Regions from separate parts of the Streptomyces sp. NPDC093064 genome, predicted to be linked through region 2. Evidence: riboswitches for the same ligand, from Rfam matches in the RefSeq annotation. Region 2 holds a riboswitch; the other holds the start of a gene.
The links. A riboswitch is a leader RNA that binds a small molecule or an ion and turns the genes downstream of it on or off. The one in region 2 is predicted to bind glycine.
Positions count from the first base shown of each region.

Region 1: another riboswitch for glycine. It lies ahead of gcvT (glycine cleavage system aminomethyltransferase GcvT); the one in region 2 lies ahead of gcvP (aminomethyl-transferring glycine dehydrogenase).

Region 1 is NZ_JBIVPK010000008.1:34,948-45,230, reverse strand. It holds gene ACIQFZ_RS12310 (ABC transporter ATP-binding protein) at 1-192, opposite strand, end outside; gene ACIQFZ_RS12305 (ABC transporter permease) at 189-1,187, opposite strand; gene ACIQFZ_RS12300 (ABC transporter substrate-binding protein) at 1,299-3,104, opposite strand; gene ACIQFZ_RS12295 (ABC transporter permease) at 3,172-4,179, opposite strand; gene ACIQFZ_RS12290 (enhanced serine sensitivity protein SseB C-terminal domain-containing protein) at 4,498-5,292, opposite strand; gene ACIQFZ_RS12285 (enhanced serine sensitivity protein SseB) at 5,492-6,283, opposite strand; gene ACIQFZ_RS12280 (AAA family ATPase) at 7,104-7,724, opposite strand; glycine riboswitch at 7,873-7,969, shown strand; gene gcvT (glycine cleavage system aminomethyltransferase GcvT) at 8,127-9,254, shown strand; gene gcvH (glycine cleavage system protein GcvH) at 9,383-9,760, shown strand; gene glyA (serine hydroxymethyltransferase) at 9,778-10,283, shown strand, end outside.
Region 2 is NZ_JBIVPK010000026.1:4,351-14,633, reverse strand. It holds gene ACIQFZ_RS26920 (ABC transporter ATP-binding protein) at 1-91, shown strand, start outside; gene ACIQFZ_RS26915 (molybdopterin-binding protein) at 151-570, shown strand; gene gcvP (aminomethyl-transferring glycine dehydrogenase) at 633-3,518, opposite strand; glycine riboswitch at 3,695-3,789, opposite strand; gene ACIQFZ_RS26905 (PRC-barrel domain-containing protein) at 3,903-4,286, shown strand; gene ACIQFZ_RS26900 (DNA polymerase IV) at 4,196-5,635, opposite strand; gene ACIQFZ_RS26895 (MerR family transcriptional regulator) at 5,785-6,468, opposite strand; gene ACIQFZ_RS26890 (bifunctional nuclease family protein) at 6,660-7,133, opposite strand; gene ACIQFZ_RS26885 (MerR family transcriptional regulator) at 7,217-7,954, opposite strand; gene ACIQFZ_RS26880 (FHA domain-containing protein) at 7,972-8,832, opposite strand; gene ACIQFZ_RS26875 (DUF881 domain-containing protein) at 8,963-9,832, opposite strand; gene ACIQFZ_RS26870 (small basic family protein) at 9,838-10,170, opposite strand; gene ACIQFZ_RS26865 (DUF881 domain-containing protein) at 10,167-10,283, opposite strand, start outside.

The sequences.
Region 1 (10,283 bases), on a different contig from region 2:
GCCCGACTCGCCCACGATGCCGAGGGTCTTGCCCTTCTCCAGCTTGAAGCTGAGCCCGTCGACGGACTTCACCAGACCGTCGTCGGTCGGGAAGTGCACCTTCAGGTCGCGTACTTCGAGGAAGGAGGTCGGAGCGGGCGAGGCGGCGGTGGGTTCGCCCACGGCGGCGTCGCTCTTGCTGAGTTCGGTCATGCGAGCCTCACTCGGGGGTCGATCACGGCGTACAGGACGTCCACCACGAGGTTGGCGATCAGCACCGCGAGGGAGGTGATCAGAACGACGCCCAGGATGATGGGCAGGTCCTGGGTCTTGATGGCGTTGAGCACCGCCTGGCCGAGGCCGGGCAGGCTGAACGTGGTCTCGGTCAGGATCGCGCCGCCGATGAGGGCGCCGAGGTCCATGCCGAGCATGGTCAGGATGGGCGTCATGGTCGAGCGCATGGCGTGCTTGCCGATGACGGTCTTCTCACGCATACCCTTGGCACGGGCGGTGCGGATGTAGTCCTCTCCGAGGATCTCCAGCATGGTGGCGCGGGTGATACGCGCGTACATCGCCGCGTAGAGGAACGCCAGGGTGATCCAAGGAAGGATCATGCCGCCGAGCCAGCCGCCGAAGCTGTGGCCGAGGGGGACGTACTCCCCGTCGATCCAGTTCAGTCCGAACGCGAAGATCGCCAGGCTGAGCATGCCGGTGAAGTAGATGGGAAGCGAGACGCCGCCGAGGGCGATCAGCATCGCACCGCGGTCCCACAGGCTGCCCCGCTTGAGCGCGGAGAGCACACCAGCCGCGACACCGAAGAGCAGCCACAGCGCTGCGGCACCGAGCGCGAGACCCAGGGTCACCGGGAAGCGGTCGGTCAGCACGGGCCAGACGGCCTGCTCGCTGCGGAAGGAGTAGCCGAAGCACGGGGCGGCACAGTGGGTGACGTCGCCGCCGCCCGAGTAGGTGCGGCCCATGAAGATGCCCTTGAAGAACTCCCAGACCTGGACGTAGACAGGGTCGCCCAGACCCAGCTTCTGCCGCACCGCCTCTACGGCGGCAGGGTCGGCCTGCTTGCCCACGAAGCTCGTGGCCACGTCGACGCCCGCCCACTTGGGGACGAGGAAGAAGATGCTGAAGACCACCAGGATGATGACCAGCAGCATCACGGCGGCGGCGAACAGCCGCCTGATGAGGTAAGCGAGCACAGCTTACGGCCCGCCGCGGGACCGCGGACCCCCGGATGTTTTCCTGGGGCCCGCGGTCCCACCGCGCCGGCCTTCACCTGCCTTTCGTGCCGTTCGGCGGGTGTGCCGGGTTTACTTCGAGGACTTCAGACCGAGGTTGACGAAGTCGTACATGCCGCTGTAGCCGGCCGACGTGTAGACGTTCGCCAGGCGGTCGGAGCGCCAGTTGATGAACCGCTCGAAGACGAAGGGCATGTAGTAGCCGCCCTCCATGACCTTGTGGTTGATCTGCGTGGCGATCTCGGCCTTCTTGGCGTCGTCCAGCTCGTTGACGTAGTCGTCGAACAGGCCGTCGATCGCCTTGTCCTTGATCAGGGCGTAGTTGTTGTTACCGCTCTGAAGGATGTACTTGCTGTTCCACAGCGGCAGACCGAAGCCCTGGACGGACGGGAAGTCCGGGCCCCAGCCCATGATGATGATGCCGTAGCCCTTCTTCTTCACGTTCGCGGGGCTACCGATGATGCCGGTGGTCTGCGAGCCGTCGTACTGGTCGATCTGGACGTCGACGCCGATCTTCTTCAGCGACGCCTGGAGCGACTCGGCGGTGGCCACCTCGACCGGCTTGTTGTTGCGGACGGCGATGGTGGTCTTGAAGCCGTTCGGCTGGCCGCAGGCCTTCAGCTCTTCCCTGGCCTTCTCGACGTTGCCGTTCTTGTTGGCGGTGGCCAGCTCGAACGGGTCGTACTTCTGGCCCTCGGCACCCGGCACCGACGGGGGCAGCATGTTGGTGCCGATGTCACCGCCGGCGACCGGGCCACCGCGCGCGGTCTGCAGCGACACGTGGTCCGCGCCGTAGATCACGGCGTTGCGGCAGTGGATGTTGTCGAACGGCTTCACGCTCTGCGGGAAGACCGCGTAACGGACGTAGCCGGAGACCGGGTTGTCCAGGTTGCCCTTGTACTTCTTCAGGGCGGTCTGGCGGCCCTGCGGCGACATACCGGTCTGGTTCAGGTCCAGGTCGTAGTCACCGGCGATCAGGCGCTGGTCCATGTCGTTGGCGTTCGAGAAGAACTTGATGGTGATCTCGTCCGGGTAGGCCTTGCGGATCGGGTCCGAGGCCTGCTTCCACTCGGTGTTGCGGACGAGCTTCAGGTCCTTGCCGGGGCTGTACGAGGCGAACTTGTACGGGCCCGAAGAGAACGGGTGCTGACCGTACTTGGACTTGGTGTCCATGTCCTGACGGACGGGGGACGCCGAGATCAGGGACAGCATCTGCTCGAAGTCCGAGTTGGCCTTCGGCAGGTGGAAGACGATGGTCTTGTCGTCCGGCGTGTCGATCGCCTTCAGACCCAGGTGGTCCTTGTCCTTGTCCTTGTAGGGGCCCTGGTACTTGCCGTCCGGGTCCAGGACCTCCTTCAGGTAGGTCGGACCGCCGGACAGCACGTCCTGCGCCCAGACGCGCTCGATGCCGTACTTGATGTCCTTGGAGGTGATCGGCTTGCCGTCCTCCCACGTCACGTCGTCGCGCAGCGTGTAGGTGTAGGTCTTGCCGCCGTCGGTGACCTTGGCGAGTTCCGTGGCGAGGTCCGGGGTCAACTCGGCGCCGGCCTTGCCGGGCTCCGTCTTGTTCGTGACCAGCTGGCGGCTGTAGTAGCGGGAGAAGTTCCACATCATGCCGTAGTAGCCGCGCGTGGTGTCCCACGAGTCGGCGTCCTGGGCGGAGGCGAACTTCAGCGTGCCGCCCTTCTTGGCCTCGGATGCCTGGGCGACCTTGTTGTTGGCTGCGTCGAAGCCGGCCGCGCCGGTCTTCGAACCGCCGCCACCACCGCCGTTGCCGTCGTTGCCGCCGCCGCACGCCGCCGTGGTCAGCAGCGCGGCGACCACAGCAGCAGCGGCCACGGCCTGCTTGCGCCGCCCTGAGGTGCGTTGGGTAGTCACGTTCTCGGATCCTCCGGATAGATGAGAGACCCCGTGTAGGTCCACGGGTCGCTGGGGGTACGGCAGTTCAGCGGGAGCCCTTGGGGTCGAGCGCGTCCCGCACGCCGTCGCCGAAGAGGTTGAAGGCAAGGACGGTGATGAAGATCGCCACACCGGGGACCACCATGTACATGGGGTCCGACTCGTAGTAGTCGATGGCGGTCGAGAGCATCTGGCCCCAGGAGGCGGTCGGCGGCTTGACGCCCACGCCGAGGAAGCTGAGCGCGGCCTCGGTGAGGATGTTGGTCGGGATCATCATCGTCGTGTACACGATGATCGGCGCCACGAGGTTGGGCAGCAGCTCCTTGAACAGGATGTAGAAGCGGCCGGCGCCGAGGGAGCGTGCCGCCTCGACGTACTCGCGTTCGCGCAGCGAGAGCGTCTGGCCGCGCACCACGCGGCCGATGTAGGGCCAGCCGAAGAAGCCGATGACGAGGATCATCACGAAGACGCGCACACCCGTGCCGGACAGGCCAAGCATCTCGTTCGGCACGACGGAGACCAGCGCGATGATGAACAGCAGTTGCGGGAAGGCGAGCAGGCCGTCCATGACCCGGCTGATCGCCGCGTCCACCCAGCCGCCGAAGAAGCCGGCGAGGATGCCGAGGACGGTGCCCAGGATGACGGCGACCACGGCGGACAGGAAGCCCACGAGCAGCGAGATCTGGGCGCCGTAGACGATGCGGGCGAAGATGTCGCGGCCGCTGACCGGCTCGACGCCGAGGAGGTGCTCGCCGCTCATGCCGCCGAGGGAACCCTTGGGGGTGCCGAAGAGCGGGTCGATCAGGTCCTCGTGGTGCAGCTCGGGGTCCTGACCGACCGCGTGCGCGATCACGGGCGCGAGCAGCGCGACCAGGATGAGCAGGAGCACGACGATGCCGCCCGTCAGGGCGAGTTTGTCCCGCTTGAGGCGCTCCCAGGCGATCCGGCCCAGGGAACGCCCCTGTACCGCCTTGGCAGCGACGCCGACGGCCGTCGCCTCGTCGGCAGCGCTCGGGGCCGCTTCCGCGGTCGGCTCGTGCAGTGGTGCCGTCATCTGGCAGGGACCCCTCTCAACCGGCGGTGGCCGGCCCGCGCTTGCCGCTGTGGCGGCTGTTCAGTCCGTCGTACACAGGGGCGAACGCCCCTTGGAGCGGGAGTCTTCAACGCCATGGTGATCTGTTGCCAGTCTTGGCGGTGAATGGATGCGCAAACGTGATGCGGGTAGAGAGGTTCCGTTATCCGGACAGTGGGTAACGGGGGTCGGACATGGACCAGTTGGGGCGGCTCACAGCAAAAACGGACCATCCGCATCCATCTACGCGCGCAGAGGATCACCGGTGCGTGAGCTCGGCCGGCGGACGAACCGGACGGATCAGTAGCCGCCGCGCACCGGCGGATAGCCGTAGCCGGCCGCCGGGGCCTGCGCGGGGGCCGCGTGGGTCTCCCGGTCGTAGAACGGGCGGGAGTTGGCGCGCAGCCACATCGCGACCGGGTCGTACTCGTCGGACATCGCGACCGTCGACACCGGCAGCCCGTCGGGGACGGCGCCGATGGACTGCTGCATCATCACGCGCACCGAGTCGACGGCCGGCGGCGAGGTGTCGTACACGTCAAGACCGATGGCGAGATACGGCGCTCCGAGCGCCGGCTGCACCCAGGCGCGGCGCAGCGAGCGCAGGGCCGGGGTACGGTGGGCGTTCTGGGTGAGCAGGGCGTAGAACTGCGAGGCCTCTACGGCGGGTTCGGACAGCCGGAGGGGGCCCGCGGGCTGGCGGTCAAGACCGGTGGCGATACGGCGCAGGTCCAGCCACGGGATGCCGACGCCGCCGCCCGGGGCGTGCGGGTTCAGCCAGAGGCCGTAGTGGTCGGGGTAGAGGGTGCGGGCCACGTCGAGGCCGTCCACGACCTCGTACGAACGGTTCCAGCCGCTCGCCGACAGCTCCTGGGCGGAGGTCACGCAGGGGGCGTAGCCGTGGCCGTCGACCTCCATGTGGCCGTACTGGGCGTCGGGGGAGCCCGCCTGGCCGTGCCAGAGCAGCATCCAGACCTGGCCGGAGGAGGGGGTCGCCAGCGCGCGCAGCAGCGCCTCGTAGGCGTCGTAACGCCCGGGCGTCACCTGGCGCAGCGTCTGCTCGACCTGCCCGGCCGTGGTGCCGCTGGCGCTCACTTGTACCGCCCCTCCATACAACCGACGTTTCGACCGAGCCGTGAGGCCGGGTCCTGTCGTCACCTTCCCGTCGTCCGCCCGGCGGGCAGGCGGGAAAGTGACGGCAGGCCTAGCTTAGAGCCGCCGTACGGCGGCCGGGGACTCGCCGTGCGCCGCCGGCTGCGGATCGTGTGCGCTTCCCCGGCGTGCCGGGTCGGGCTCAGTGGGCGTGCTGGTAGAACGGGCGGACGTTCTCCCTCATCCAGTCCGCCACGGGATCCTGGGCCACGTCCAGAAGGACCAGGTTGACCGGCCACCCGGCCGGGGTCTTCGTCAGGGCACGGCCCAGGGCGTCCAGGGGGGCGGCCTGCGGGTCGCCCTCCCACTGGGACAGTTCGACGCCTATGAACATGACCGGGTCGTCCGTCTCGACGGCCGCCAGGCAACGGCGGGCGGTGCTGACCACGCCGGTCTCGGCGAACTCGGCGCCGGCGGTGGCGAGGAAGTCCACCGGGTCGTCCTGCCAGTCCGGTTCGAAGAGGCGGACGCGGCCGCCGTTCGACAGGCCGTCCAGCGGGGTGCGCCCCGCCCGGCACAATTCGGCCACGGCGGCCGGCGGCAGCGGGACGCCGACCACGCCGTCCGGGTTGAGAGCGATGCCGGCCTGCGGGGGCAGTCCGCGCGCGAAGTCGACGGCGGGCGCGACGGTGCACGCCATGTGCGGGCCCACGGCCCGGCGGAACTGCTCCTCGGAGCTGAAGACCGGCACGTACGCCTGGCCGTCGATCTCCAGCGTGGGCAGGTCGAGCGGGCCGCTGCGCGGACCGCCGCCGTTGGGCAGGGGCACCCAGACGAGGCTGCGGCCGAGGACCTCGACGATCCGGCCACCGGCGGTCGGGACGCCGAGGGAGGCGGACAGCACCTCCTCCAGCTCGTTGCCGGGCCATCCGCCGTGGGGATGGGATTGCGCCTGTGCCGGAAGGTCCGCGGAGAAGTCCGCCGGGAAGTCCATCTGCTACCGCCTGCTGTGAACACTGCTGTGGCCGAAAGGCTATCGGGTACACGCCCAAACCTCACGGAAAATCCCACGACCAGGGCCTACGGCTCCCCGCGCGAGCCCCCGGCCCAGCGGGCGGTCACATCGCCCCACGAGGCATGAACGGCGCGGCGCCCTCATCTCGGTGAGACGGCTCCCACGCCGGGCAGCCGCCTGGAGGACGACCCGCCCAGCACGACCGCCCCCGCCCCGCGAGCGCGCCGTGCGGCGGGACGCGCCCCGGTTCACTCAGCGGTCCGCGCGGCGAAGGACCAGGCTCGGTCCGGTGGGCAGTCCGTGCGCTGCGCACTGCGCCGCCGGCCGGCGGGCCCCGGGCGGGGTCGGGTGTCGGCGCCGAACGGGGCTCCGCACGCCGACCGCCGCGAAGGGCTGCGCGCGGTCCTCGGGTCGCGAAGCCGGTCCGCCGCAGTAGCGCTGCCGCCTCACGGTCCAGCAGGGTCGCAGAGCCGCGGCCCCTCGGCAGAACGCTCCGCCGACAGGCCGGGCGGTGGCGCCGGAAGGCGTACCGCGGCACCACGCCCCGATCCGGTCAGCGGTCCGTACGGCCCGAGCCACGCCCCTTACTGTCAACGGTCCACGTAGCGCGAGACGCCGCGGTGCGGTGGGCAGTCCGTGTACTGCGCGCTGCGCCGTGGCAGCCGGGCCCGGGGGCCCGAGTGTCGGCGCAGTGAGCTGGGCGGTCGTGCGGTGTGGGGCGGAGTGCGCCCGGTGGGCGGCCCTCGGGGCTGAACGGGGCTCCCCCACGTGGACCGCCGTGACGGGCCGCACGCGGTCCTCAGGTGGCGAAATCGATGCGGTGCAGGCGGGTCGCTGCCTCGCGGTCCAGGAGGACCGCCGAGCCGCAGCCCGTTGGCAGGGTGTTCCGCTCCACCGCGTGGAGCAGGGCGGCGGTGGCACGGCGGTGGCGGTGGAAGGCATAGCGGGAGATACCGCGGCCCCGTGCGCGCTGGCCGGTCAGGGCGGTGCCGGGGGTGACGTCCAGCAGGACGATGTGCAGGGTGCCGCCGCGTCGGCGGGCGGTACGGGCCAGCCAGGCGCGGACCCAGGGCTGCGTGCCGCAGTCGTGGACCACGAGCGCCGCCCCGGAGCGCAGCGCCCGGCGCAGCCCCGCGAAGTGGGCGAGGCGGACCAGGGGGCGGTACAGGGCGTAGGGGAGGTACGCCGCCAGGCGGGCGTCCCAGCGGTCGCGGGTGTCCTGGGAGTCGATGCGGACGCCGTGCACCGCGCGCCGCATCAGCGTGGACTTGCCGCTGCCGGGCAGGCCGGTCACCACGACCAGGTCGCGCGGGCCGAAGCGCAGCACGCGCGGGCCGCGGCCGGACCGGTCCCGCAGGTCGCGGACCAAGAGGGCGGGGGCCTGGGCCGTCGCGTACAACGCGGTCCTGTGCGCCGTCATCATTCCTCCCCACGGATCGTAAAGAGAAGGTAATGTGCGGCGCCCGCCGTTTCCGTGCACGTCCTGCCACAGGACAGTCACAGATGCCGCCCTGCCGCAAATCGGGCCGAGCGTGCAATGATGTGCGCGCAACTGCATATCGGCCGCTTGAATCCGCGCGGGAGAGTCCCCAGCCGTCTCGCTGGGGCGCCGAAGGAGCAAGTACCTCCCTTGAATCTCTCAGGCCCCGTTACCGCGCGGGCGAGGCACATCTGAAAAGCGGGCCGCTGGCGCAGTGGCTCCACCCAAGGTGCAAGCCGTGCACCGTCCGTCCGACGGCGGTCATGGCGAACCTCTCAGGTTCCGATGACAGATGGGGAGGACATGATTCGTCCTCGCCTGTCATGCCTTGGAGACCGCCCGATGAGCAGTACCGAACCCGACCGACCCCGCCGCACCGCGCTCGACGCGCTGCACCGCTCGCTCGGCGCGACGATGACCGACTTCGCAGGCTGGGACATGCCGCTGCGCTACGGCTCCGAGCGCGACGAGCACATCGCCGTACGGACGAAGGCCGGCCTCTTCGACCTGTCCCACATGGGCGAGATCACCGTCACCGGCCCGCAGGCCGTCGCGCTGCTGAACCACGCCCTGGTCGGCAACATCGCCACCGTCGGCCTCGGCCGCGCCCGCTACACCATGATCTGCCAGGCCGACGGCGGCATCCTGGACGACCTGATCGTCTACCGGCTGGGCGAGACCGAGTACATGGTCGTCGCCAACGCCTCCAACGCCCAGGTCGTGCTCGACGCGCTGACCGAGCGGGCGGCGGGCTTCGACGCCGCGGTGCGCGACGACCGGGTCAACTACGCGCTGCTCGCCGTGCAGGGCCCCGAGTCCGCCGGCATCCTGAAGTCCCTCACCGACGCCGACCTGGAGGGCCTGAAGTACTACGCCGGGCTCCCCGGCACGGTCGCCGGCGTCCCCGCGCTGATCGCGCGCACCGGCTACACCGGCGAGGACGGCTTCGAGCTGTTCGTGGCCCCGGGCGACGCGGAGAAGCTGTGGCAGGCGCTGACCGAGGCCGGCGCGGACGCCGGTCTTGTCCCGTGCGGCCTGTCCTGCCGGGACACGCTGCGCCTGGAGGCGGGCATGCCGCTGTACGGGCACGAGCTGTCGACCTCGCTGACCCCGTTCGACGCGGGCCTCGGCCGGGTGGTCAAGTTCGAGAAGGAGGGCGACTTCGTGGGCCGCGAGGCGCTGGTGGCCGCCGCCGAGCGCGCCGCCGCCGAGCCGCCCCGGGTGCTCGTCGGCCTGGTCGCCGAGGGCCGCCGGGTCCCGCGCGCCGGGTACGCGGTCGTCGCGGGCGGCGAGGTGATCGGCGAGGTCACCTCCGGCGCTCCCTCCCCCACCCTGGGCAAGCCGATCGCCATGGCGTACGTCGACGCCGCGCACGCCGCTCCGGGCACAGCCGGTGTCGGTGTGGACATCCGGGGCAACCACGAGCCGTACGAGGTCGTGGCGCTGCCCTTCTACAAGCGGCAGAAGTGACCAAGCGGCGGAAGTGACACCGCCGTAGCCGGCACGGAGGCGACGTGAGACACGTCACCCCTGGTCACGCACGCCTTTCGCAGTCCCTCATTCATCACCATTGACTCGCGTACAGGAGAATTCTGGCCATGAACAACCCTCAGCATCTGCGCTACAGCAAGGAGCACGAGTGGCTGTCGCCCGTCGAGGACGGCGTGGCGACGGTCGGCATCACGGAGTTCGCGGCCAACGCGCTCGGCGATGTCGTCTACGCCCAGCTCCCGGAGGTCGGCGACACGGTGGCCGCGGGCGAGACCTGCGGTGAGCTGGAGTCGACCAAGTCGGTGTCCGACCTGTACTCCCCCGTCAGCGGCGAGGTCACCGAGATCAACGAGGACGTGGTGAACGACCCGTCGCTGGTGAACTCCGCACCCTTCGAGGGCGGCTGGCTGTTCAAGGTGCGCCTGGCCGAGGAGCCCGCCGACCTGCTCTCCGCCGACGAGTACGCCGCCGAGACGGCCGGCTGAGAATCGGACACACGCACATGACTGCTCTCAACACACCCCTGCACGAGCTCGACCCGGACGTCGCCGCCGCGGTCGACGCCGAGCTGCACCGCCAGCAGTCCACGCTGGAGATGATCGCCTCCGAGAACTTCGCCCCGGTGGCGGTCATGGAGGCGCAGGGCTCGGTCCTCACCAACAAGTACGCCGAGGGCTACCCCGGCCGCCGCTACTACGGCGGCTGCGAGCACGTCGACGTGGTCGAGCAGATCGCCATCGACCGCATCAAGGAGCTGTTCGGCGCCGAGCACGCCAACGTGCAGCCGCACTCCGGCGCGCAGGCGAACGCGGCCGCGATGTTCGCGCTGCTCAAGCCCGGTGACACGATCATGGGTCTGAACCTCGCCCACGGCGGGCACCTGACCCACGGCATGAAGATCAACTTCTCCGGCAAGCTCTACAACGTCGTCGCCTACCACGTGGGCGAGGACGGCCTGGTCGACATGGCCGAGGTGGAGCGGCTGGCGAAGGAGTCCAAGCCGAAGCT
Region 2 (10,283 bases):
CACGGTCGCGGCCGCCGAGCTGGACCTGCACCCGGGCGCGGCGGTCTGGGCGACGGTCAAGGCGGCGCAGACCCACGCCTACCCGGCCTGAGGCACCGGCCGCCCTACGGTGGTGATCACCACGTCCCCCACCCACCGCGAGGCACGCCCATGAGCCTGAGCATGCGCAACCAGTTGCCCGGCACGGTCACCACCGTCACCCCCGGCGAGGCGATGGCCCTCGTTCACGTGCGCCTGGACGGAGGCGGACAGCTCACGTCCGCGATCACCCGCGACGCCGTCGAGGACCTGCGTCTGGCCGAAGGCAGCGCCGTGCGCGCCCTGGTGAAGTCGACGGAGGTGTCCCTGGCCACCGGGCCGGTCGAGGGCCTGTCCATCCGCAACCGGCTGCCGGGCACCGTCACCGGGATCGCCCTGGGCGCGGCCATGGCGTCCGTCCGGGTCGAGGTGGAGGGCGGCGAGCTGACCGCCGCGATCACCAGGGACGCCGCCACGGAACTCGGCCTGGCGGCGGGCACACGCGTCACCGCCCTGATCAAGTCGACCGAGGTCGCCCTGGCCACCGTGTGACACGCCTGGAAAAGCCCTGGGGCTCCCGCCCGGATCGGACGGGAGCCCCATAAGCCGCTCGATCAGTCCTCGTACGCGTCCAGCGGCGGGCAGGAGCAGACGAGGTTGCGGTCGCCGTAGGCCTGGTCGATACGGCGCACCGGCGGCCAGTACTTGTCGGCCACCGAGACCCCGGCCGGGAAGACGGCCTCCTCACGGGTGTAGCCGTGCTGCCACTCCCCGCCGAGCGCCGCGGCGGTGTGCGGGGCGCCGTACAGCGGGTTGTCGTCCGCGGGCCACTGGCCGGAACCGACCTTCTCGATCTCGGCGCGGATCGCGATCATCGCGTCGCAGAACCGGTCCAGCTCGGCCAGGTCCTCGGACTCGGTCGGCTCGATCATCAGCGTGCCGGCCACCGGGAACGACATCGTCGGCGCGTGGAAGCCGTAGTCGATGAGCCGCTTGGCGACGTCGTCCACGCTCACCCCGGTCGCCTTGGTCAGCGGGCGCAGGTCGATGATGCACTCGTGGGCGACCAGGCCGCCGGGACCGGTGTAGAGCACCGGGTAGTGCGGCTCGAGGCGCTTGGCGACGTAGTTGGCGCTGAGCACGGCGACCTGCGTGGCCCGCTTGAGGCCCTCGCCGCCCATCAGGCGGACGTAGGCCCAGGAGATCGGCAGGATGCCGGCCGAGCCCCACGGCGCGGCCGAGATCGGGCCGACTCCGGTCTCCGGGCCGGCGTCGGGCTGGAGCGGGTGGTTGGGCAGGTACGGCGCCAGGTGGGAGCGCACACCGACCGGGCCGACGCCGGGACCGCCGCCGCCGTGCGGGATGCAGAACGTCTTGTGCAGGTTCAGGTGGGAGACGTCGCCGCCGAAGTGGCCCGGCTTGGCGAGGCCCACCAGGGCGTTGAGGTTGGCGCCGTCGACGTACACCTGGCCGCCGGCCTCGTGGACCTGCGCGCAGATGTCGGCGACGTGCTCCTCGAACACGCCGTGCGTGGACGGGTAGGTGATCATCAGCACGGCCAGCTGCTCGCGGTACTGCTCGATCTTCGCCCGCAGGTCCTCGACGTCGATCTCGCCGTCCTCGGAGGTCCTGACGACGACGACCTTCATGCCGGCCATCACGGCGCTGGCGGCGTTGGTGCCGTGCGCGGAGGACGGGATGAGGCAGATGGTGCGCTGCTCGTCCCCGTTGGCACGGTGGTACCCGCGCACGGCGAGCAGACCGGCCAGCTCGCCCTGGGAGCCGGCGTTCGGCTGAAGGGAGACCTTGTCGTAGCCGGTGACCTCGGCGAGACGGTCCTCCAGCTCGCGGATGAGGGTGAGGTAGCCCTGCGCCTGCTCGGCGGGCACGAAGGGGTGCAGCTGCCCGAACTCCGGCCAGGTGACCGGCTCCATCTCGGTCGTCGCGTTGAGCTTCATGGTGCACGAGCCCAGCGGGATCATGCCGCGGTCGAGCGCGTAGTCGCGGTCGGACAGCCGGCGCAGGTAGCGCAGCATCGCGGTCTCGGACCGGTACTGGTGGAAGACCGGGTGGGTGAGGTAGGCGTCGTCGCGCAGCAGCGCCTCGGGCAGCGCGTCCTCGGCGGCGGCGTCCAGCGCCTCGATGTCGCCCCCGACGCCGAAGGCGGCCCACACGGCGCGCAGCCGGTCCCGGGTGGTGGTCTCGTCGCAGGCGACCGAGGCGTGGTCGGCGTCGACCAGGCGCAGGTTCACGCCGCCTTCGCGGGCCTCGGCGACGACCTCGGCGGCGCGCCCCTCCGCCTTGACGGTCAGGGTGTCGAAGTATGCGCCGTGCACGACCTCGAAACCGCCGGCCTCGAGGCCCTCTGCGAGGACCGTGGCGTACCGGTGGGTGCGCAGCGCGATGTCCCGCAGGCCCTCGGGGCCGTGGTAGACCGCGTACATGCCCGCCATGACGGCGAGCAGCACCTGGGCGGTGCAGATGTTGCTGGTGGCCTTCTCGCGGCGGATGTGCTGCTCACGGGTCTGCAGGGCGAGGCGGTAGGCCTTGTTGCCGTCGGCGTCGACGGAGACGCCGACCAGGCGGCCGGGCAGACTGCGCGCGAACTTCTCGCGCACCGCCATGAAGCCGGCGTGCGGGCCGCCGAAGCCGATCGGCACGCCGAAGCGCTGGGTGGTGCCGACGGCGATGTCCGCGCCGAGCTCGCCGGGCGACTTCAGCAGGGTGAGCGCGAGCAGGTCGGCGGCGACGGTGACCACGGCGCCCAGCTCGTGCGCCTGGTCGATGACGGGCTTCAGGTCGCGCACGGCACCGGAGGCGCCCGGGTACTGCAGGAGCACGCCGTTGATCTCGCGCTCGGCGATCTCGGCCGGGATGCCCTTGCTGAGGTCGGCGACGACGACCTCGACGCCGGTCGGCTCGGCGCGGGTCTCGATGACGGCGATGGTCTGCGGCAGCGCGTCCGCGTCGACCAGGAACAGGCCCTTCTTGTTCTTGCCCATGCGCCGGGACAGCGCCATGGCCTCGGCGGCGGCGGTGCCCTCGTCGAGCAGCGACGCGCCGGAAGTCGGCAGACCGGTCAGCTCGGCGACCACGGTCTGGAAGTTCAGCAGCGCCTCGAGGCGGCCCTGGGAGATCTCCGGCTGGTAGGGGGTGTAGGCGGTGTACCAGGCCGGGTTCTCCATGACGTTGCGCAGGATGACCGGCGGGGTGAAGGTCCCGTAGTAGCCGAGTCCGATCATCGAGCCGAGGACCTGGTTGCGGTCGGCGAGCGAGCGCAGCTCGGCCAGCACCTCGGCCTCGGTGCGGGCGCCGGGCAGGTCGAGCGCGTCGGCGTTCTTGATCACATCGGGCACCGCGGCGGCGGTGAGCTCGTCGAGCGAGCCGTAGCCGACCTGCGCGAGCATTTTGGCCCGCGCCTCCTGGTCGGGCCCGATGTGGCGCTGTTCGAAGGGGATGCCCTGTTCGAGCTCGGAGAGCGGAATGCGCTGGGCGGTCATTGCGGAGGCCTCCTGGTCTGACACGACCTTCGAGGGACACCCCGGCACGGGTGCCCCGACGGCCTCCCCCTCTGTCATCTCAACCTGAGAGCTTCACCGGGCCGCCCGAGGGCTCCCGGTTTTCACCGTCGGTGAGAGCGGAAGCCGTCGACAACCGCTCTGCTTTCCAGAGTGACCTCGTCCGTGCGGTACGTGGGCCTGAGAGATTCCGGGGAGGATTTGCTCCTTCGGCGCCCCCGGTGGTGCCGGAGGGCTCTCCCGCACGGGGTCAGCAGCCGTTGCCAGAGTACCAGCGGGCCGACCGCACGGGTCTTCGAGTGGCCGCCATGCTGAATGTGCTCTTTTGTAGTGGTTACGGATGAGTTGCGACCACGTGGAGGGACAGTGCAGACGGAGATCGATCCGCGCAACCTGATCGGCCGCAAGGCGTTCGACCGCAGCGGCCACAAGATCGGCACGGTGGACGAGGTCTACCTCGACGACGCGACGGGTGTGCCGGAGTGGGCGGCGATACGCACCGGCTTGTTCTCCCGGGACGCCTTCGTCCCCCTGGAGCCCAGCGAACTGGTCGAGGGCGCCCTGCGTGTCCCCTTCGACCGCGCACTGATCAAGGAGGCCCCCGACTTCGGCGTGGGCCGCCATCTGTCCCCGGAGCAGGAACTGCAGCTCTACCACCACTACGGCCTCGACGTGGCCCCTCCACCGACCGTTCCGGACCACCATTTCGGCAAGCTGGCAGGCTCCGGCTCGGGCCCGGACGAGAGCTGAGCCGGCGGGACCGGAGGTACCGAAGGAACCAGAGGAAGGGGCTCGGCCGGTTCCAGGTCCGGGTCGTCCATCAGGAACGTGCGTACCCGGCCCGGCGCGGAGTCGGGGGTCTCGAAGCGGACGGTGACGCGGCCGAGGCCGCTGCCCTGCACCCATCCGTGGCCGTATTCTGCGTGCCGTACGTCGTGGCCCGCCGGCCACCGCCGCTCGGTGGGTGCCGGCTGCCGCTCGGCGGGTTCCTCCGGCCGCTCCTCGGCCGGGCCCTCCGCCTGCGCGCCCGCGGCCTGCGCGAACAGGTCCTCCTGGGTGTAGTCGGCGAGCCCGGACACGCCCACGCCGAGCAGCCGTACGCCGCCGGTGGTGTCCACGGAGTCCAGCAACCGGGCGGCCGCCTCCCGTATCACCGCGGGGTCGTCGGTGGGTCCGCGCAGTGTCTCGGAGCGGGTCAGGGTGGAGAAGTCGTAGCGGCGCACCTTCAGCACGATGGTGCGCCCCGACAGACCGGCCCCGCGCAGCCGCCGCACGCACCGGTCGGCCAGCCGCTGCACCTCCAGGGCCACCCGGACGCGGTCGTGGATGTCCACGTCGTAGGTGTCCTCGACGGACACCGACTTCGCCTCGCGCTCGGCGACGACGGGACGCTCGTCGTGGGCCAGCGCCATCGCGTACAGCGCGTGCCCGTGCGCTTTGCCGAGCAGGCGTACGAGTTCGTCCTCGCCGGCCTCGGCGATCTCCTCGACGGTGTGGATCCCGGCCCGCCGCAGATGGTCGCCCGTGGCCGGGCCCACGCCCGGCAGGGTCCGCACGGACAGCGGACCGAGCAGGGCCCGCTCGGTGCCGGGCTCGATGAGCACCAGCCCGTCGGGCTTGGCCTGCTCAGAGCCGATCTTGGCGAGCATCTTGGCGGCGGCCAGCCCCACGGATCCCGTGAGCCCCGTGACGGCCTGGATGTCGGCACGCAGCTTCGTCCCCGCCAGCCGGGCTGACTCCGCGTCCCAGGCGGCTCCCCCGGCCTCCAGGTCCACGAACGCCTCGTCCAGGCTCAGCGGCTCCACCAGGGGCGACAGCGCCCGCAGGAGGCCCATCACCCGCTCGCTGATGGAGCGGTAGAAGGCGAAGCGCGGCACGAGGTACGCGGCGTTCGGCGCCAGCCGCCTCGCCTGGGCCATGGGCATCGCGGAGTGGACGCCGAAGACGCGCGCCTCGTACGACGCCGTGGCCACCACCCCGCGCGGTCCCAGCCCGCCCACGACCACGGCCTTCCCGCGCAGACTCGGCTTGGACGCCTGCTCCGCGGAGGCGAAGAAGGCATCCATGTCGAGATGGAGGATCGTGGGTGCGGTTCTCACATCTACGATGCTGCACCACGCCACTGACAATGCCCCGGTTCCGGCGGCACCCGTACGGGCTCTCGAAGCCGGTCCGGGGCCGAGCACGCGGATAGGGCCGATGGGGCCAGGTCGGTGGCCGAAACGACCGAAGCCGGCCGAGGGGCCGCTCAGACGGCCCGGTTGCGCCGCCGGGCGAGCTCGTCGCCCGGGTTGTGCCCCACGAGCGTCTCCCCGGTGTCGATGCGCTCACCGTGCAGCTGCGACAGCGCGCTCTCCACATCGCGCCACACCACGCCGACGGCGATGCCGAAGATTCCCTGGCCTCCCTGGAGCAGGGCGTGCACCTCGTCGGGCGATGTGCACTCGTACACCGTGGCACCGTCGCTCATCAGCGTCATGCGCTCCAGGTCACGCAGACCGCACTCGCGCAGGTGCTGGACGGCGCTGCGGATGTTCTGCAGCGACACGCCGGTGTCGAGGAACCGCTTCACGATCTTCAGGACGACGACGTCCCGGAAGCTGTAAAGGCGCTGGGTGCCGGACCCGTGGGCGGGGCGCACGCTCGGCTCGACCAGCCCGGTGCGCGCCCAGTAGTCCAGTTGCCGGTAGGTGATCCCGGCGGCCGCACAGGCCGTCGGACCGCGGTAGCCGATCTGCTCGGTCGCCATGGCCGCCGCCCCTCCGCTGCTCGGCACCGCCGTCGGTCGCTGCGGAGCACGACCGGCCACGCCCCCGGCAGGGGGATACCCCCCGCTCGGTCGGAGCCGAGAGCTCGGGGGAGGGTACGGACCGCTTCCCCCGGCATTGCGTCCGGGGGCACCCCCAGCCGTACCGTCGCCGCTGCTTCTCACGCCGACCTCCGTCCTTGACCTGCCTCCTCGACGGTAGGCAGTCACCAGGGGTGCGTCAACGATCGCCACACTCGGCACGCCGAGTGATAATCACCCTAAGAGTGGTTTCGCGTACCCCATCGCCGGGAAAGGCTATCCGAATGCCACGGAGGGAGGCCGCAGGACCGTCTCCCGTGGCCCCTGCGGGCGCTTCACTGGCTGCTGGTGCCGAAGTCCTCCGGCGAGATCTGGTCGAGGAACTCGCGGAACTTCTCCACCTCGTCCTCCTGCTCGTCCGGGATCGCGATGCCCGCGTCGTCGAGCACCGTGTCGCTGCCGAAGATCGGCGTCCCTGTACGCAGGGCCAGCGCTATGGCATCGGACGGCCGGGCGCTCACCTCGACACCGCTGGCGAACACCAGCTCGGCGTAGAAGACGCCTTCACGCAGGTCCGTGATGCGCACTTCCGTGAGTTCCTGGCCGACCGCTTCCAGCACGTCCTTGAACAGGTCGTGGGTCAGCGGTCGCGCAGGGGCCATGCCCTGTTGGGCGAAGGCGATCGCCGTCGCCTCCCCTGGCCCGATCCAGATGGGGAGGTAACGGTCGCCTCCCACTTCACGCAGGAGCACGATCGGCTGGTTGGAGGGCATCTCGACCCGGACACCTACGACATCGAGCTCGTTCACACAGCAACCCTAGGCGGTGCCCCGACCGTTTGGGTAGTCGGGCCGGGCATGGGAGGAGGATCCAGCCGCCTCCCCGGGCCCGCTCACGGCAGCCGCACCCCCAGCGCGGTCTGGACGAGCACCGTGTGCAGCCGGACCGTGAGCTCCGCGAGCTCCTTGGCGCGGGCCTCCGCATGCGCCCTGGTCTGCGGGTTGCGATGCCGCTTGAGCGGGGCCACCACCTGGTCGACGAGCCCGGCCTCCCGGTCGGCGGCCGCCTTCATCACCCGCAGGTGCCGGGGCTCGATCCCGAAACGCCCCAGCTCGGAGACGAGCGAGGCCACGGTCACCGCCTCGGCGCCGTAGGCCCCGTCCGCCAACGGAGTGAGCAGCCCGTACGACTCCCACTCCCGCAGTTCACCCTCCTCGATACCGGCGGCGACGAGCAGCTCGGCCCGCCCGATCCGGGCCCCTGATGGCGCCTCTGCCGATGTCGGTACGGCCGCGCCCTCACGCTGCCGGCCGACCGCGGGCAGGTGGACCGCCTCGCCGCGCTCCATCGCGTCCAGGTACTCGCGGATCACCTTCAACGGCAGGTAGTGGTCCCGCTGCATCCGCAGGACCAGGGCCAGTCGCTCGACGTCGCCGGTGCTGAACTTGCGGTACCCCGAGGGGGTGCGCCGCGGCTCGACGAGCCCTTCAGACTCCAGGAAACGGATCTTGGAGACGGTGACCTCGGGGAACTCGTCGCGCAGCGCGTTCAGCACCGTGCCGATGCTCTTCAGCCCACTGTCCGTGGCGGCGGCGCCGTGCCCGGCACCGCCGCTCGGTGATTGACGCATGGACCTTCCCTGACAGGTCAGATGCCCTGCCGGCTCGAGTAGAAGACCAGCCGGTACTTGCCGATCTGCACCTCGTCACCGTTGGACAGAGCGACCTGGTCGATCGGCTCCCGGTTGACGTACGTGCCGTTCAGACTGCCGACGTCGGCCACCGTGAACGAGCCGTCCGGGCTGCGGCGGAACTCCACATGGCGACGCGAGACCGTCACGTCGTCCAGGAAGATGTCGCTCTGCGGATGACGCCCCGCCGTGGTCAGCTCGCCGTCCAGGAGGAAGCGGCTGCCGGAGTTCGGGCCGCGGCGCACCACCAGCAGGGCCGAGCCCAGCGGCAGCGCGTCGACGGCCGCCTGCGCCTCCGGAGACAGCATCGGCGTCTGGCCGGTGGCCTCGGCGTCGTAGGCCTCGAGACCGGAGATGGAGATCGTCGAGGTCGTCTCCGACGAGCGCTCCGGCGTCGCACCGGGCCGCAGCGGCGCACCGCAGTTGGAGCAGAAGCGGCTGTTCTCCGCGTTGCGGTTACCGCACCTCGTACACACCAGGGCCGACATGGACGGATCCTCCTGCCGCGGCTGCCCCGCGGGGGCATCGGACGCGTACGGGCCGGCGGCAAACCCTCCAGCCGTACCTGAGGTCGACGGTTGCCCGAAACCTATGCCGCCCGACTGGGCAGGGTCAACCGACGACGCGTCCTGACCGGCCACCTGGTCCCTGAACAGCGGACGCCGGCCCTCGGCGTCAGGCTGTGCGCGATGACGGGCCGTCGCGTTCTCCCCGCCCTCTCGCGCGCTCTTGCCGAACAACTTCGCAAACAACTTCACGGGCGATTCCCCTTGACCGAAACAGACCCGCCCGTGGGGCAGGACGAACCCTGACTGCATACACCGGTCGACCCGGACATCTTCACAACGTCCGTATCCACCAGACAGTTTCCACCACGCACCACCCAATCGGTGCGCCGACCCCCCGCAACCTCATGCCCCTGCCGGACGAACGCCATGCACCGCCGGTTCACCGCGAGGACGACCGAGCGTAGTCAGGCCTCTTCGCCGCCCGCAAGGCATCCACGACGATCTTGTCCGAACGGTCGATGGTCACGGTGGCCTGCTCCTTCTCCAGGGTCTGCACCACGCCTCCAGGAATGTTGAGCGCCGGTTCGAGGTCCTGCGGCTTGCCGATGACCTTGAAACGATACGGGGCGTTGATCTTGTTCCCGTCGACGTCCACACTCTTGCCGGCGTCGGTGAGATAAGTGTTCGCCACCACGCGTACACCGTTCACCTCGATCGCCTCCGCACCGGCCGCGCGCAGTTCCTGTATCGCGTCGAGCAGCATGTCCGCCCGGACCGTCCCCTTCGTGTCCTCGATCGTCACCGTGATGCCGGGCCCCTGCGCGGCCACCGTGCCCGCGAGGATGCCGAGTTGCTTCTCCTTCTCGGCCGTCTGCCTGCGGGCCTCCTCGGCCTGGTCCGAGCTGTTCTCCAGCTCCTGGCGCTGCTTCTCCAGACCCTGCTTCTCGTCTTCAAGACGCTGAGTACGGTCGTCCAGTTCATCGAGGATGCGGACGAGATCCTCCTGCCGGGCGCCACGCAGCGCGTTGTCGCCGCTGCTGTTGGAGGCGACCTGGACGGCGAGTCCGAAGCCGAGGCCGAACAGCAGCAGGGCGACGACGAGTTGGGCCCGGGTGAAGCGCGGCGGCCACAGCCCCTGGGCCAGCCGCTGGCGACCGGTCAGCGCGAGCTCGGAACTCGCCGCGGCGCTCTGGCCCGCACCGGCGGCCGCCTGCGCGGGCACCTCCTGGGGCAACTCCTGGCGCAGTCGCTGCTGCTCGGGCTGTGTGTCCTGCTGCCCGTTCTCGGGCTGTTCGTCCTGGTGGCTCATGACTCTCACGCTCGGAACACGTGCCGTCGGATCGCCGCGGCATTGGAGAAGATGCGGATACCGAGGACGACCACGACACCCGTGGACAGCTGGGCGCCCACGCCCAACTTGTCGCCGAGGAAGACGATCAGCGCGGCCACGACCACGTTGGACAGGAACGACACGACGAAGACCTTGTCGTCGAAGATGCCGTCCAGCATGGCCCGCAGGCCACCGAAGACGGCGTCCAGGGCCGCGACGACGGCGATCGGCAGATAAGGCTCGACGACCGCCGGAACCTCCGGCCGGACCAACAGGCCGGCCACCACTCCCACAACGAGGCCCAGTACGGCGATCACGATGTGCCCTTCTCAGTGCTCGGCTGTGCTGTACGTACGATCACACTCGGTGCTGCGGCCAGCCGGAGGTCACTCTCCACGGAGATGCCGGTCCGGATGCCGTAGTTGTCCTT